Regions from separate parts of the Pseudomonas sp. DF11 genome, predicted to be linked through region 2. Evidence: predicted binding sites of a transcription regulator. Region 2 holds the regulator's gene; the other holds the start of a gene.
The links. Region 2 encodes FliA, which starts transcription of late flagellar genes. Its sites were predicted from a motif close to CTAAAGTTTNNNNNNNNNNNGCCGNTAA; they were not measured.
Positions count from the first base shown of each region.

Region 1: the regulator FliA is predicted to act here: its motif matches at 5,017-5,044, upstream of AC30D9_RS08400 (methyl-accepting chemotaxis protein).

Region 1 covers NZ_JBYVYN010000002.1:387,863-396,123, forward strand. Annotated here, with positions in the region: gene rep (DNA helicase Rep) at 1-441, opposite strand, end outside; gene AC30D9_RS08385 (putative bifunctional diguanylate cyclase/phosphodiesterase) at 715-2,385, shown strand; gene AC30D9_RS08390 (NorM family multidrug efflux MATE transporter) at 2,494-3,888, opposite strand; gene AC30D9_RS08395 (LysR substrate-binding domain-containing protein) at 4,047-4,967, shown strand; gene AC30D9_RS08400 (methyl-accepting chemotaxis protein) at 5,154-7,130, shown strand; gene AC30D9_RS08405 (aldose 1-epimerase family protein) at 7,515-8,261, shown strand, end outside.
Region 2 covers NZ_JBYVYN010000005.1:64,619-72,879, reverse strand. Annotated here, with positions in the region: gene AC30D9_RS16405 (protein-glutamate methylesterase/protein-glutamine glutaminase) at 1-335, opposite strand, end outside; gene AC30D9_RS16400 (chemotaxis protein CheA) at 384-2,639, opposite strand; gene AC30D9_RS16395 (protein phosphatase CheZ) at 2,670-3,455, opposite strand; gene AC30D9_RS16390 (chemotaxis response regulator CheY) at 3,474-3,845, opposite strand; gene fliA (RNA polymerase sigma factor FliA) at 4,013-4,759, opposite strand; gene fleN (flagellar synthesis regulator FleN) at 4,756-5,586, opposite strand; gene flhF (flagellar biosynthesis GTPase FlhF) at 5,703-7,052, opposite strand; gene flhA (flagellar biosynthesis protein FlhA) at 7,064-8,261, opposite strand, start outside.

The sequences.
Region 1 (8,261 bases), on a different contig from region 2:
GATCAGGTCGTTTTTCCAGGCGCCGATCATGTTCTTGATCTCGTCCACGCCGTCGTCGCCCGAGTATTCCTTCTGCATGATGTCGGTCATCAGGGCTTTGACGTCGGTCTCGTCGAAAATCGAGAAGCCCGGCTTGTAGCCCAGCCGCGCATGTTCCTTGCGGATGATGTTCAGGCCCAGGTTGTGGAAGGTACAAACCGTCAGGCCGCGACCTTCACCGGCGCGCAGCAGGCCGCCGACCCGCTCTTTCATTTCCCGGGCGGCCTTGTTGGTGAAGGTCATGGCGACGATGTACTGGGCGCGGATGCCGCAATTCTGGATCAGGTGCGCGATCTTGCGGGTGATTACGCTGGTCTTGCCGGAGCCTGCGCCGGCGAGCACCAAAAGAGGGCCGCCGACATAGTTCACGGCTTCTTGCTGCCGGGGATTGAGTCGGGACATGACAGAGTCAGGGAGTCGTTTGCGAAATGGGCCGGCATTTTAACAGGCTCAGAGAATTGTGCTGCTCTGTCCGACTTGTGACGCACACCGCATTGTCATTTGCCGCTTCTGCTACTTTCACGCAGGATGTGGAGCCAATTGCGTTCAGCGCAGGAATTTCGCGTGGAAAAAAACCGCCGAAAGCGCGTGTTTGAGAACCATTGGCATTGGTCATTGCCCATCGGCACGTCATAATGCCGGCGCCTACCACCTTGCAGAGTCTAGGGAGTCAGCTTGTCAACGCCTGTCGAACCCTTGCGTTTGCTGTTATTGGCCCAAGAGCCTGCGTGGTCAGCAATATTGCGCGAGTGCCTGGCGCCCTTGGGGCCCTCGGTCGTGTTGATCAGCGCCCCGAGCTGGGAGTCAGTCAGCAGCCTGTTCGAAGATAATCGCAACGCGGTGTTGCTGACCGTTGCGGCGTTGCAACCGGCGCCGGGCCGTTGCAGCCTGCCCACTATCCTGTTGCTTGAGCACGAGCCGGCGCTGGCCCCCGACGGCGTCAGCGACTGGTTGGTGCGTGATGTCCTCGACACCGCGACCCTGCGTCGTTGCCTGCGCCATGTGCGCGAACGTGGCGTGCTGGAAAACACCTTGCAGCGCCTTGCTGAACAGGACCCATTGACAGGCATTGCCAATCGCCAGGGTTTCCAGACGCTGCTGGCGGCACGCCTGGCGGAAAACGACGGCCGTGGCCTGGCCCTCGGTCACCTGGACCTGGACAACTTTCGTCACGCCAACGATGCCCTCGGCCACCAGGCCGGTGACCGCTTGATCCTGCAAGTGGTGTCGCGACTCAAGGGCTCCCTGGAAGCCGGCGATCAATTGGCGCGCTTGGGCAGTGATGAATTCGCCCTGCTGATCGATACCCGCCGCGCGCCACAACGGGCCGAGTGGATGGCCGAGCGGATTACCGAAGCCTTGGCCGAGCCCTATTGGGTGGACGGTGAAAGCCTGCTGATCGGCTGCAGCCTGGGCGTTGCCCACGCTCGCGCCCAGGCCGGCGCCGATCCGCTGATGTGGCACGCCCACATCGCCATGCAGCAGGCCAAGAGCACCCAGGGTTGTACCTTTCATATCTTCAACGAGCGCATCAACCGCAACGCCCGCAGCCTCGCCGACCTGGAAAGCGAACTGCGCCGGGCCCTGCGCCGTGACGAGTTGGAGCTGCATTACCAGCCACGGCTGAACCTCGATGGCGGCCACATTGTCGGCCTCGAAGCGTTGGTGCGCTGGCGTCATGGCGAACGCGGACTGTTGCCACCGAGTGAGTTCGTGCCGCTGGCCGAACAGAGTGGCCTGATCGTGCCGCTGGGGTACTGGGTGATTTCCCGGGCGCTGCGGGACATGCAGGCCCTGCGCGAGCGGGGGTTGGCGCCGTTGCACATGGCGGTCAACCTGTCGTTCCGGCAGTTCCAGGACAGCCAGTTGTTGCCGACCTTGAGCCGGCTGATTGCCGAGCGGGGTGTCGAGGCACAATGGCTGGAATTCGAACTCACTGAAACCGCCGTCATGCGCCGCAGCGAGCTGGTCAAGCAGACCATGGATGCCCTGGGTCGCCTGGGGGTGCGTTTCTCCCTGGACGACTTCGGCACCGGGTTCTCCTCGTTCGTGCACCTCAACAGCCTGCCTATCACCTTGCTCAAGATCGACAAGAGCTTCGTTGGCGGCATGGAGCAGCGTGAAGAGAACCGCAAGCTGGTGCACGCCATGATCAACCTGGCCCACAACCTCAACCTGGAGGTGGTGGCCGAAGGTGTGGAAACCCGGGAGCAACTGGACCTGCTGCGCGGCTTTGGTTGTGACCAGGTGCAGGGCTTCTTGATCAGCAAGCCGTTGCCGCTGCCGGAGTTGGTTGAATACCTGACATTCGATGGCAATCAGCAGTCCACACTGGAAATGAGCTAATACAAATTCCTGTGGGAGCGAGCCTGCTCGCGATAGCGGTAGACCAGTCGGCAGCTATATTGACTGACACATCGCCATCGCGAGCAGGCTCGCTCCCACAAGGGATGCTCATTCAGGCTGAACGACCTCGAAACGTTGCTGCCCAGGCTCACTGCGAATCATCCGCTTCATCTTCCATTCAAACGCCAGCGTCAGGCTCACGGCCGCGCAAGCCAGCCCCAGGGCCAGGCCCCACCAGACGCCGGTCGGCCCCCAGTTCAGGTGAAATGCCATCCACCACGCCGCCGGCGCGCCAATCAGCCAATAGCATCCCAGGCCAACCAGGAAGGTGGTCTTGGCGTCCTTCAGTCCACGAATGCAGCCCATGGCAATGGTTTGCGTGCCGTCGAACAGCTCGAACCACGCCGCCACCGCCAGCAGGCTTACGGCCAGGTTGATCACGTCGCGGAACGCCGGGTCGTCGTGGTCCAGGAACAGGCCGACCAATTGATGGGGCAGCAACCAGAACACCATGGCGAACGCCAGCATGGCCGCCGCGCCAAAGCCAATCCCGACCCGACCGGCCAGGCGCGCCATCGGCAACTGTCCGGCGCCGTAGTGTTGGCCGATGCGCATGGTGATGGCGTAGGACATCCCCGCCGGCACCATGAACGCCACCGAGACGATTTGCAGTGCGATCTGGTGGGCGGCCAACGGTGTGCTGCCCATGGTGCCCATGCACAGCGCGGCGAACGCAAACAGCCCGACTTCCACTGCGTACGTGCCGCCAATCGGCAGGCCCAGGCGCCACAGTTCCTTGAGGTATTGGCGGTTGGGCCGCGACAGGCCGTCGAGCAGTGGGTAGGCACGGTAGGCCGGGTGCCGATGGATGTGCCAGGCCAGCGCCAGGGCCATGCAATTGGCGACGATGGCCGTGACCAGGCCGATCCCCATCAGGCCGAGTTTCGGCAGGCCGAACATGCCGGTGATGAGCGCGTAGTTGAGCAGGAAGTTCGCCACCGTGCCGCCGAGGCTGATCACCATGACCGGTGTGGCCCGGCCAATGGCGCTGGTGAAGCCGCGCAGGGCCATGAAGCTCAGATAACCGGGCAGGGCGAACGGCAGCGCCAGCAGGAACTGTCCAGCGGACAGCACGTTGGTTTCAGTCTGGCCGAACATCAGCAGCACGGGCTTGAGGTTCCACAGCAGCAGCCCGGCCATCAGCGCCATCAACCAGGCCAGCCACAGCCCGGCCTGGGTCAGCCGGGTGGCGCCTTCGACATCGCCTGCGCCCTGGCGGATCGCGACCAGGGTGCCCACCGCGGCGATCACGCCGATGCAGAAGATCGACACGAACGAATAGGTGGCCGCTCCGAGCCCGCCGCCGGCCAGGGCTTCGGGGCTCAGGCGCGCCATCATCACGGTGTCGGTGAGCACCATCAGCATGTGCGCCAACTGTGAGGCAATCAACGGCCCCGCCAGCCGCAGGATGGCCCAGAGTTCGGTACGCACAGGATGCCGCATGATCATCACGCTCCATGTTCAAACAAGGCAGTAAAGCGACGATTCTCGGCGCTCTCGGCGGATTGCACAAAAGGATAAAAAACATCGCTGGCATGATTAAAACTCATGCTGGGTGGGTTTCTGGTAGGGTTGGCAAACAACGCCATGGAGCTTTTGCGATGCCTCGTCGTCTTCCGCCTCTTTATGCGCTGCGGGCATTCGAAGCCGCGGCGCGCTACAGCTCGTTCACCCGGGCCGCCGAAGAGCTGTCGATCACCCAAAGCGCGGTCAGCCGGCACATTCGCACGCTGGAAGATCACTTTGCCTGCCGGCTGTTCCTGCGTAGCGGGCGCAACCTGCAATTGACCGAGGCGGCGCGGTTGCTATTGCCGGGTGTGCGGGAGGGCTTCATGGCGCTGGAACGCGCCTGCCATACCTTGCATGGCGAGGACGGCATCCTGCGCATGAAAGCGCCTTCCACCCTGACCATGCGCTGGTTGTTGGCGCGTCTGAGTCGCTTCCGGCATTTGCAGCCCGGCAACGAGGTGCAACTGACCAGCGCCTGGATGGACATCGACTCGGTGGACTTCAACGTCGAGCCCTTCGATTGCGCCGTATTGCTGGGCAATGGGCACTTTCCCGCAGACTGGGAGGCCAGTTTGCTGTTTCCCGAGGAGTTGATCCCGGTGGGCGCGCCGAACCTGTTGAACGACCAGCCCTGGGATGTGGCGCGGTTGGCCAGCGCTGAACTGCTGCACCCCACGCCGGATCGCCGGGACTGGCGCAACTGGCTGCAGCGCATGGGCCTGTCCGACAAGGTTTCGCTCAAGGGAGGGCAGGTGTTCGATACCCTGGAGCTGGGCATGATCGCGGCGGCACGCGGCTATGGCGTCTCCATGGGCGACCTGTTGATGGTGGCCGAGGATGTCGCCCAGGGGCGCCTGAGCTTGCCATGGCCGACAGCAGTCGCCAGTGGTGAACACTATTACCTGGTCTGGCCAAAAACCCGCCCGGGTGGTGAACGTTTGCGCCGACTTAGCGACTTCCTCCAGGGCGAGGTGAAGGCCATGCAATTACCCGACGTCGAGCGTCTGGGCTGAAACGTTGCAGTTGGCGTGATAGCTACTTGGCATTAATCCTTCCAAACCGCTCAAGTATTTGGCTTTGCCGCCGAATCCGTGAAGATGGGACCCTCGTTCAGAAAGGGCCTACTTACACCTCACCCGAATAAAATGCCGAGCGTGCGACGTGATCAGAATGATCCGGTCTCTCGGCCAGGAGCCGTCATGTCTCAACCCCGCGCCCGGATCGCCTCACAGTTAGGCCTTGCCCTCGCCGTGATACTGGCGATCGTGATTTCCGGCAGTACCGTCTTCGCCCTGCGTTCGCTGGACGCTGCCAACCTTGCCACCCGTGAAGAGCACCTGGCCAGCGAAGCGCGCCTGATGGCCGACCAGCTCAATACCTTCCACAGCACCTTGCGCGAGAGCACTCAGCGCTTGGCCGGTCTGTTCGAAAAACGCTTCAGCGCGGGCCTGAGTGTGCATCCGGACCAGCCGGTGACGGTGGCGGGCGTACAAACCCCCGGCTTGAGCCTGGGCGGCGAAGTGTTGAACAACAACTTCAAGGAAGTGGATGACTTCAAAGCGATGACCGCCGGGGTTGCCACGGTGTTCGTGCGCAGTGGCGACGACTTCATCCGCGTCAGTACCTCAGTCAGCAAACAGGACGGTACGCGGGCCATTGGTACCGTGCTCGACCGTGCCGGCCCTGCCTATGGTCCGGTGATCAGCGGGCAGAGCTACATTGGTCGAGCCCTGCTTTTCGGACGTTTCTACATGTCGCAGTACACGCCCGTACGCGATAGCAGCGGCAAGATCATTGCCGTGTTGTATGTAGGTTTCGATTACACCGACGCGCAGAATGCGCAGTTCGAGAACCTCAAGCGCTTCCGCATCGGCCAGACCGGTTCGCTGGCCTTGCTGGATGAACAAAACAAATGGCTGGTGCCGCCGGCCGGCGTGCAGGCGCTGGACCAGGCGAGCGCGACCATCGCTGGGCTGGTCAAGAAACCGGGCAAGGGCACGTTCTGGACCGATACCGCCGAAGATTTCTACAGCGTTGCCGTCCCGTTCGAGGGCGGGCCGTGGGCGGTGGTGGCGAGCATGCCGAAAGCCGAGATTCGCGCCGTGACCTGGAGCGTCGGTACGCAACTGGCCATTGGCAGCCTGCTGGCGATGTTGTTGGCGGTGGGCTCGGCGATGTGGCTGTTGCGTAGCAAACTGGCGCCGCTCGGCGACCTGGTTCGCCAGGCCGAAGCCTTGGGCGCCGGCGACCTGAGTGTGCGCCTGAACGTGTCGAGCCATGATGAGATCGGTCAGTTGGCCCGCGCCTTCAACCAGATGAGCCAGGCCCTGTCGACCATGGTCGAGCACATCCGCAAGGCCTCCCAGGAGGTCAACAGCCGCGCCCAGGCGCTGTCCGGGTTGTCCAGCGGGGCGTACGAAGGCATGGAGCAGCAGTCCGGCGAAATCACCAGCATGGCTGGCGCGGTGGAAGAGTTCAGTGCGACCTCATTGAACATTGCCGACAACATGGGCAACACCGAGCGCCTGGCCCAGGAAAACGCCCAGCAAACCCGTATTGGCCGGACCTCGATGGACGAAGCATCGTCGTCCCTGGAGCAAATTGCCGGCGCGCTGAACAGCACGGCCACGGTCATCAATACCTTGGGCCAGCGTTCCCAGGAAATCGGCGGCATCGTTGGCGTTATCACCTCGATCGCCGAGCAGACCAACCTGCTGGCCTTGAACGCCGCCATCGAAGCCGCCCGCGCAGGCGAGCAGGGCCGTGGTTTTGCCGTGGTGGCTGATGAAGTCCGCAGCCTGGCATCCCGCACCCGCCAGGCCACTGACGAAATTTCCAGCATGATCAACAGCATCCAGCAGGAAACCGGCAATGCCATCAGCACGATGGAGCAGGGTAACCTGTTGATGCAGGAAGGCCTGTCGCGCAACGCCAATGTGGCCATGGCCCTGGCGCGCATCGACGAGCAAAGCCGCTCGGCCGGCCAGCAATTTGCGGCGATCACCACCGCCACTCAGGAACAAAGCAGCACCGCGACCCTGCTCAGCAGTAACCTGCAAAGCATCGCCATGGCCAACAGCGAACAGCGCCAAGTGGTCTCGAACCTGGCACTCACCGCCAAGGAACTGGAAAAACTGGCCCAGGACCTGCGCCAAGAGGTTGATCGGTTCCGCTGAGGCACTGCACACAGTTTGGCGGCGAACATCAAGCTCGCAACTACCGGATAACCCTGTGGGAGCGGGCTTGCCCGCGAAGGCGATCTCACCGCCAACGTCATCGAAACTGGTCCGGCGCTTTCGCGAGCAAGCCCGTTCCCACAGTTTTTGCTCACGGATGTTCGCGCTTTTGGCGGGCACTCCAAATCCCTGTGTGCGAGCTTGCTCGCGAAGGCGCCGGCATAGCCACTTCTTTACCCACTGACCCACCGCTTTCGCGAGCACGCTCTCGCAAAGTCCCTGCCCAGGATCTTCCTTCTTTTACGGAATTTGCTGTTTTTAGGCTTGCTGAAACGTTTCTTCAAGTCTATAAAAACCGCACAACTCCAATAAAAGGTCACGATCATGACTCCGCTCAAACTCCTCATTACCCTTGGCGTGCTGGGTGCTACCTCCCATGCGATGGCTTGGGATTACGTCCTGTTGGACACGGATAAAGCCGCTCAACCCTGGCAAATCACCAGCCAGCAACTCGGCGTGAAGACCGGCAAGCCCTTTTCCGTGACGATGCGCACCCTGCACGGTGGCCGCCAGGAAGGCGTCAGCATCGTCGACATCGACAACGGTACGCTGAAGCTTTCAGTCGTCCCGACCCGCGGCATGAACGTGTTGCAGGCTTCGGTCGGGAATGTGCGCATGGGTTGGGATTCGCCCGTCAAGGAAGTGGTCAATCCGGCGTTCATTGAGCTGAACGGTCGAGGCGGGCTGGGCTGGCTCGAAGGTTTCAACGAACTGGTGACTCGCTGTGGCTACGAATGGGTCGGCCATCCCGGCATGGACAATGGTGAGTTGCTGACCCTGCATGGTCGCGCCGCCAATATCCCGGCCAACAAGGTCACTTTGCACATCGATGAAAAACCGCCTTACGCCATCACCTTGCGAGGCGAGTTGAAGGAGCAGGCCTTCAAGAAGGTCGATTTCTCGGTGCAGACCGAACTGGTCACCGAGCCTGGCAGCGTGACGTTCGCGCTCAACGACACGCTGACCAACAACGGCGACTATCCAAAGGAATACCAGGCGCTCTATCACAGCAACTTCAGCACGCCGTTCCTGGAGCAGGGCGCTCGTTTCGCGGCACCGGTCCAGCAGGTC
Region 2 (8,261 bases):
GAAATGTCTTCGAAATTTTTCGGCAGGAAATCCACCGCACCCGCGTCCAACGCATCGAGGGTCACCCGGGCGCCTTCATGGGTCAGGGACGAGAACATCAATACCGGAGTCGGGCAGCGCTGCATGATATGCCGCACGGCCGTGATGCCATCCATCATCGGCATCTCGTAGTCCATGGTAATCACGTCCGGCTTGAGTGCCAGGGCCTGATCGATCGCTTCTTTGCCGTTGGTCGCGGTACCGACGACCTGAATGCTCGTGTCCGCCGAAAGAATTTCCGAGACGCGGCGGCGGAAAAACCCCGAATCGTCCACCACCAGGACTTTAACTACCATAAACACTCCGTTAGACGAGGCGCGGCCCTGGGCCCCGCCCCTCCAGAATCAAATACGCCGGGCGGCGTAACGCTTGAGCATGCTTGGCACATCGAGGATCAACGCGATGCGGCCGTCGCCGGTGATGGTGGCGCCGGACATGCCCGGGGTCCCCTGGAGCATCTTGCCCAACGGCTTGATGACCACTTCTTCCTGGCCCACCAACTGGTCGACGACGAAGCCGATCCGCTGGGTGCCCACCGAAAGGATCACCACATGGCCTTCGCCCTGCTCCACATGGGCCGCGGAGCTGACCAGCCAGCGCTTGAGGTAGAACAGTGGCAGTGCCTTGTCCCGTACGATCACCACTTCCTGGCCGTCCACCACGTTGGTGCGCGACAGGTCGAGGTGGAAGATCTCGTTGACGTTGACCAGCGGGAAGGCGAAGGCCTGGTTGCCCAGCATCACCATCAGGGTCGGCATGATCGCCAGGGTCAACGGGACCTTGATGACAATCTTCGAGCCCTGGCCCTTGGTCGAGTAGATATTGATCGAACCGTTGAGCTGGGAAATCTTGGTTTTCACCACGTCCATGCCCACGCCACGGCCCGACACGTCGGAAATCTCGGTCTTGGTCGAGAAGCCCGGGGCGAAGATCAGGTTGTAGCACTCGGTGTCGCTCAGGCGGTCGGCGGCATCCTTGTCCATCACGCCGCGCTTCACCGCAATGGAGCGCAGTACGTTCGGGTCCATGCCTTTGCCGTCGTCGGAGATCGACAGCAGGATGTGGTCGCCCTCCTGCTCGGCGGCCAGGATCACCTTGCCGCTGCGGACCTTGCCTGAAGCTTCGCGCTCTTCCGGCGACTCGATACCGTGGTCGACCGCGTTGCGCACCAAGTGGACCAGCGGGTCGGCCAGGGCCTCGACAAGGTTCTTGTCGAGGTCGGTCTCTTCACCCACCAGTTCCAGGTTGATTTCTTTCTTGAGCTGGCGAGCCAGGTCGCGAACCAGGCGCGGGAAGCGCCCGAAGACTTTCTTGATCGGCTGCATGCGGGTCTTCATGACCGCGGTCTGCAGGTCCGCCGTGACCACGTCGAGGTTCGACACGGCCTTGGACATGGCTTCGTCCTGGCTGTTGAGGCCCAGGCGCACCAGACGGTTACGTACCAGCACCAGTTCGCCGACCATGTTCATGATCTCGTCCAGGCGTGCGGTATCGACCCGAACGGTGGTCTCGGCTTCGCTGGCCGGCTTTTCCGCTGGCGCGGCCGCTGGGGCGCGGGCGGGAGCCGGAGCAGCAGCGGCAGGCTTGGCGGGCTCGGCCTTGGGTTCCGGTGCCTTGGCAGCGGGTTTGGGCGCAGCCTTGGCCGCCGATGTCGCCGCAGTGGCGGCGGCAGGCGCAGCAGAAGCGGTACCGACTTCGCTGAACTTGCCCTTGCCATGCAGCTCATCGAGCAGTGATTCGAATTCGTGGTCGCTGATCAGGTCGCTGCCAGCGGCAGCGGCGGCGGGCTTGGCCGGTGTCGGCGCCGAAGCGATAGCCGAATCCAGAGCGTCCACGGCAAAGGTGCCCTTGCCATGCAACTGATCGAGCAACGCTTCGAATTCGTCGTCGGTGATGTCCGAACTGTCGCCTGCGGCTTTCGGGGCGGCCGGGGCCGTCGACGGAGCGACGGCATCAGGCGCGAACTGGCCCTTGCCATGAAGCTGGTCGAGCAGTGACTCGAACTCAGCATCGGTGATTTCATCGCTGGCAGCCCCATCGGCGGCTGGCGCAGCAGGTGCTGCCGGAGCGGCCGGCGCCTCGGCCTGGGCCTTGACGGTATTGAGCGAGTCCAGCAGTTGTTCGAATTCGTTATCGGTGATGTCGCCCGATTCCTCGGCGACCGGTTCTTCGACCACTGCCTCGGCAACCGGTGCGGCTTCGTCAGCCGATTGCGGCTCGGCCAGGCGCGACAGCGCGGCGAGCAGCTCGGGGGTGGCAGGGGTAATCGGCGAGCGCTCACGCACTTCGCTGAACATACTGTTGACCGCATCCAGCGCTTCAAGCACCACGTCCATCAGTTCCGAATCAACGCGACGCTCACCCTTGCGCAGGATGTCGAACACGTTCTCGGCAATGTGACAGCACTCCACCAGCTCGTTGAGCTGGAGGAAGCCGGCGCCTCCTTTTACAGTGTGGAAACCGCGAAAAATTGCATTGAGCAGATCCGCATCATCGGGTCGGCTTTCCAGCTCGACCAGTTGTTCGGACAGTTGCTCTAGAATCTCGCCGGCCTCAACCAGGAAATCCTGAAGGATCTCTTCATCGGCGCCGAAGCTCATTAATGGCTGCTCCTAAAACAGGGCTAAAACTCAGAATCCAAGGCTGGACAGCAAATCGTCCACATCGTCCTGACCGGACATAACGTCTTCTCTTTTATCGGCATGAATCTGCGGACCTTCACCCTGAGAGAGATGTTTTTGTGGATCTTTTTCAGCAAGCATCGCTTCACGGTCGTGTTCGATACCTGCAAAGCGGTCGACCTGGCTGGCCATCAACACCAGTTTGAGCAGGTTGCTTTCCACTTCGGTGACCAGCTGGGTCACACGCTTGATCACCTGGCCGGTCAGGTCTTGATAGTCCTGGGCCAGCAGAATGTCGTTGAGGTTGCTTGCCACGGCGCGGTTCTCGGTGCTGCTGCGCGTCAGGAAACCGTCGACCCGACGGGCCAGTTCCCGAAACTCTTCAGCCCCGACTTCGCGACGCATGAACCGGCCCCAGTCGGTGCTCAAGGCCTGGGCTTCATCGCTCAGGCCATTGACCAGCGGCGTGGCGCTTTCCACCAGATCCATGGTGCGGTTGGCCGCGGCCTCGGTCAGCTTGACCACATACCCCAGACGCTCGGTGGCGTCGGTGATCTGCGAGACTTCCTCGGCCTGCGGCATATTCGGGTCGATCTGGAAATTGACAATCGCGCTGTGCAATTCACGCGTGAGCTTGCCCACTTCCTGATACAGACCGCGATCACGGGTCTGGTTGAGCTCATGGATCATTTGAACCGCATCGCCAAAGCGACCTTTTTCAAGGCTGTCGACCAGTTCGCGGGCATGTTTTTTCAGGGTCGATTCGAAATCGCCCATTGAAGATTCGTTGTCCATAGCTCCCCCGTGGCGCCGTTAACCGATGCGTTCGAAGATTTTTTCGATCTTCTCTTTCAACGCCTGGGCCGTGAAGGGTTTGACCACATAGCCGTTGACACCGGCCTGGGCCGCTTCGATGATCTGCTCGCGCTTGGCTTCGGCAGTGACCATCAGCACCGGAAGATGCTTGAGTTTTTCGTCGGCACGCACTTGGCGCAGCAGGTCGATACCGGTCATGCCCGGCATGTTCCAGTCGGTGACCAGAAAATCGAAGTTGCCACTGTGCAACATAGGGAGCGCAGTGGTCCCGTCATCTGCTTCGGCCGTGTTGGTGAACCCAAGGTCACGCAACAGGTTTTTTATGATCCGCCGCATCGTTGAGAAGTCATCAACGATGAGGATTTTCATGTTCTTGTCCAATTCGACCTCCAAGCAGTCTTAAACGCGCCCAGCACCTGGACGCGCCATTTCAATCAATCCGGCACAACACTCGACAACAGTCTGGAGCACAACGGATGGAGACTGGCGCAGTACTTGCCAGGCCAGCCTCGTTCGCAGTGTCCCCACACTGCCTGTCAACGCGCTCGCCACTCCCCCAAACGCCCCCGCAAACGGGCCGCGCACTGGCTGTGTAACTGGCTGACCCGCGATTCGCTGACCCCCAGGACCTCACCGATTTCCTTGAGGTTCAGCTCTTCGTCGTAGTACAGCGCCAAGACCAGTCGCTCACGCTCCGGCAAATTGGCAATCGCATCCGCCAGCGCGCTCTGGAAACGTTCATCTTCCAGGTCACGCGATGGCTCCATGTGAGCACTCGCGCCATCCTCGTGCAGCCCCTCGTGTTCACCACCGTCCTGCAACAGGTCGTCGAAACTGAACAGGCGGCTGCCCAAGGTATCGTTCAAAATCCCGTAATAATCATCGAGACTCAACTGGAGTTCGGCCGCAACCTCGTGATCTTTAGCGTCACGCCCGGTTTTAGCTTCAATTGCCCGAATTGCATCACTGACCATGCGAGTATTGCGGTGCACCGAGCGTGGCGCCCAATCGCCCTTGCGGACTTCATCGAGCATGGCCCCGCGAATGCGAATACCGGCATACGTCTCGAAACTGGCGCCCTTGCTCGCGTCGTATTTGTTCGACACTTCGAGCAGGCCGATCATGCCCGCCTGGATCAAGTCTTCGACCTGGACACTGGCCGGCAACCGCGCCAGCAAGTGGTAGGCGATACGCTTGACCAGTGGCGCGTAACGCTCGATCAATTCGTATTGGGCGTCCCGTGCCGATTTTTTGTAGAGATGGTTGTAACCGCTGGCTGTCATAGCACGGGCCCTGCTGTTTGTTGCACAAGACGCTCGACGAAAAATTCCAGATGCCCGCGCGGGTTGGCCGGCAACGGCCAGGTATCGACCTTCTGGGCGATCGCCTTGAACGCCAGCGCGCACTTGGAACGTGGAAAGGCTTCATAAACGGCACGTTGCTTCTGGACAGCCTTGCGTACGCTTTCGTCGTAGGGCACGGCGCCGACATATTGTAGGGCGACGTCCAGGAAGCGATCCGTGACCTTTGTCAACTTGGCGAACAGGTTGCGGCCCTCCTGCGGGCTCTGGGCCATGTTGGCCAGGACGCGGAAGCGGTTCATGCCATAGTCGCGGTTCAACAGCTTGATCAAGGCATAGGCGTCGGTGATGGACGTCGGTTCGTCGCAGACCACCAGCAGCACTTCCTGGGCAGCGCGTACGAAACTGACGACCGAGTCGCCGATACCGGCCGCGGTGTCGATCACCAGCACATCGAGGTTGTCGCCGATGTCGCTGAAAGCCTGGATCAGGCCGGCGTGCTGGGCCGGGGTCAGGTGAACCATGCTCTGGGTGCCGGAGGCAGCCGGCACGATGCGAATCCCGCCCGGCCCCTGCAACAGCACGTCGCGCAGTTCGCAACGGCCTTCGATCACGTCCGCCAGGGTGCGTTTGGGTGTAAGCCCCAACAGCACGTCGACGTTCGCCAGGCCCAGGTCGGCGTCCAGCAGCATGACCCGTCGGCCAAGCTCTGCCAGAGCCAGGGACAAGTTCACTGACACGTTAGTCTTCCCGACGCCACCTTTGCCGCCGGTCACCGCGATCACCTGTACGGGATGCATGCTGCCCATGTTCGTTCTTTACCTTGTCTTACTTAGACGGAGGCCACATTACTGGCTGCGCGTTCGCATACGGAACAATGCATGGCAGACCATCGATGTAGGTACAAAAAATATTCATGATTACCTCAGCCAACCTGCTTGGTCGGGCTGTGGTAGATATCAGCGAACATATCAGCCATGGCTTCTTCGCTGGGTTCTTCCTGCATTTGCACACTCACGGCTCGGCTGACCAGTTGATGACGGCGCGGCAGATGCAAATCATCCGGGATCCGCGGCCCGTCGGTCAGGTAGGCCACCGGTAGTTCATGACCGATCGCCAGGCTCAACACCTCGCCCAGGCTTGCCGTTTCGTCCAGCTTAGTCAGGATGCAGCCGGCCAGCCCGCAGCGTTTGTAGCTGTGATATGCGGCGGTTAGAACCTGTTTCTGGCTGGTGGTTGCCAACACGAGATAATTTTTTGACTTGATGCCACGTCCGGCCAGGCTTTCGAGCTGCATGCGCAGGGCCGGATCGCTGGCTTGCAGGCCCGCGGTATCGATCAGTACGACGCGCTTGCGCAGCAACGGTTCCAATGCCTGGGCCAGGGACTGGCCCGGATCCACATGGGTCACCGACACGTTGAGGATCCGTCCCAGGGTCTTGAGTTGCTCCTGGGCACCAATGCGGAAACTGTCCATGCTCACCAGGGCGATGCTCTGGGCGCCGTACTTGAGTACGTAGCGGGCGGCGAGCTTGGCCAGGGTGGTGGTCTTGCCCATGCCGGCAGGACCGACCATGGCAATCACCCCGCCCTCTTCCAGCGGCTCGACTTCCGGCGTGACGATCATCCGCGCCAGGTGCGCCAGCAACATGCGCCAGGCCTGGCGAGGCTCTTCGATACCATTGATCAATGCCAGCAGGTCACGGGACAACGGGCCGGACAGGCCGATGCGTTGCAGGCGACGCCACAGGTTGGCCTGGGCTGGACGGCTGCCTTGCAGCTGGTTCCAGGCCAGGGAGCCGAGCTGGACTTCCATCAATTCGCGCAGGCTATTGAGCTCAAAGCGCATCGAGTCCAGGGCACGCGGGTCGACACCCCGGGCAGGTGCTGCGGGTGCCGGTTCAGGACGACGCGGTTCGGCTTGGGCCTGCTCGATCAGCGGCTCGGCAGCGGTCAACGGCAAGCCGGCAGTCAGCGGCTGACCGGCGAACAATTGACGATTGGTGCCTGCCACTGCCTCGCCTTCGCTGCTGCGCAGGCTCAGTTCGGCCTGGGCGCTGGCGATGCGTGATTGGGTCTTGCGCAGCTCGTCTTCGAGCTCCATGTTCGGAACGCGTGGGGCCAGCGCCGACAATTTGTAATCCAGGGCGGCCGTCAGCTCGACACCGCCGGCGATCCGGCGATTACCGATGATGGCTGCTTCAGCGCCCAGCTCGTCACGAACCAGCTTCATGGCCTGACGCATATCGGCGGCGAAAAAACGCTTCACTTGCATAAACCACTACCTCAGCCGTTGGGCCCTACTGTCGCAACGATGGTCACTTGCTTGTTGTCCGGTATTTCCTGGTACGCCAGCACATGCAGCCCCGGGACCGCGAGGCGCCCGAATCGCGAGAGCATCGCGCGAATCGGACCGGCCACCAGCAGGATCACCGGTTGGCCTTGCATCTCTTGCCGCTGGGCTGCATCGATCAGCGAACGCTGCAGCTTCTCGGCCATGCTTGGCTCCAGCAGAACACCCTCTTCCGAGCCTTGTCCTGCCTTCTGCAGACTATTGAGCAATATCTGTTCCAACCTTGGTTCCAGAGTGATCACAGGCAGCTCGGACTCAGTGCCTACAATGCTTTGGACGATTGCGCGGGATACGCCGACCCGAACCGCGGCCACCAAGGCGGCGGTATCTTGACTCTTGGACGCGTTGTTGGCGATAGCCTCGGCGATACTGCGTATGTCGCGCACCGGCACTTGCTCGGCCAGCAACGCCTGCAGCACCTTGAGCAACTGCGACAACGAAACCACACCCGGCACCAGCTCTTCCGCCAGCTTCGGCGAGCCTTTTGCCAGTACTTGCAGGAGTTGCTGGACTTCTTCGTGGCCGATCAGCTCGCTGGAGTGCTTGTACAGGATCTGGTTCAAGTGGGTCGCCACCACCGTACTGGCATCCACCACGGTATAGCCGAGGGACTGGGCCTGGGCCCGCTGGCTGATTTCGATCCACACCGCTTCCAGGCCGAAAGCCGGATCCTTGGCGGTGATGCCGTTGAGGCTGCCGTAGACCTGCCCGGGGTTGATCGCCAGTTCGCGGTCAGGGTAGATCTCGGCTTCGGCCAGGATCACCCCCATCAAGGTCAGCCGATAGGCGCTCGGCGCCAGGTCGAGGTTGTCACGGATATGCACGGTAGGCATCAGGAAGCCCAGGTCTTGGGAGAGCTTCTTGCGCACCCCCTTGATCCGCGCCAGCAACTGACCACCCTGGTTGCGGTCGACCAATGGAATCAGACGATAGCCGACTTCCAGGCCGATCATGTCGATTGGCGTCACATCATCCCAGCCCAATTCCTTGGTTTCCATGGCACGGGCCGGCGACGGCAGCAGTTCCTGCTGGCGCTTGACCTCTTGCAGGGCCTGGATTTTCTGCACGTTCTGCTTTCTCCAGAACAGGTAGGCACCGCCCGCGGCCACGGCAGCCATGCTCAGGAAGGAA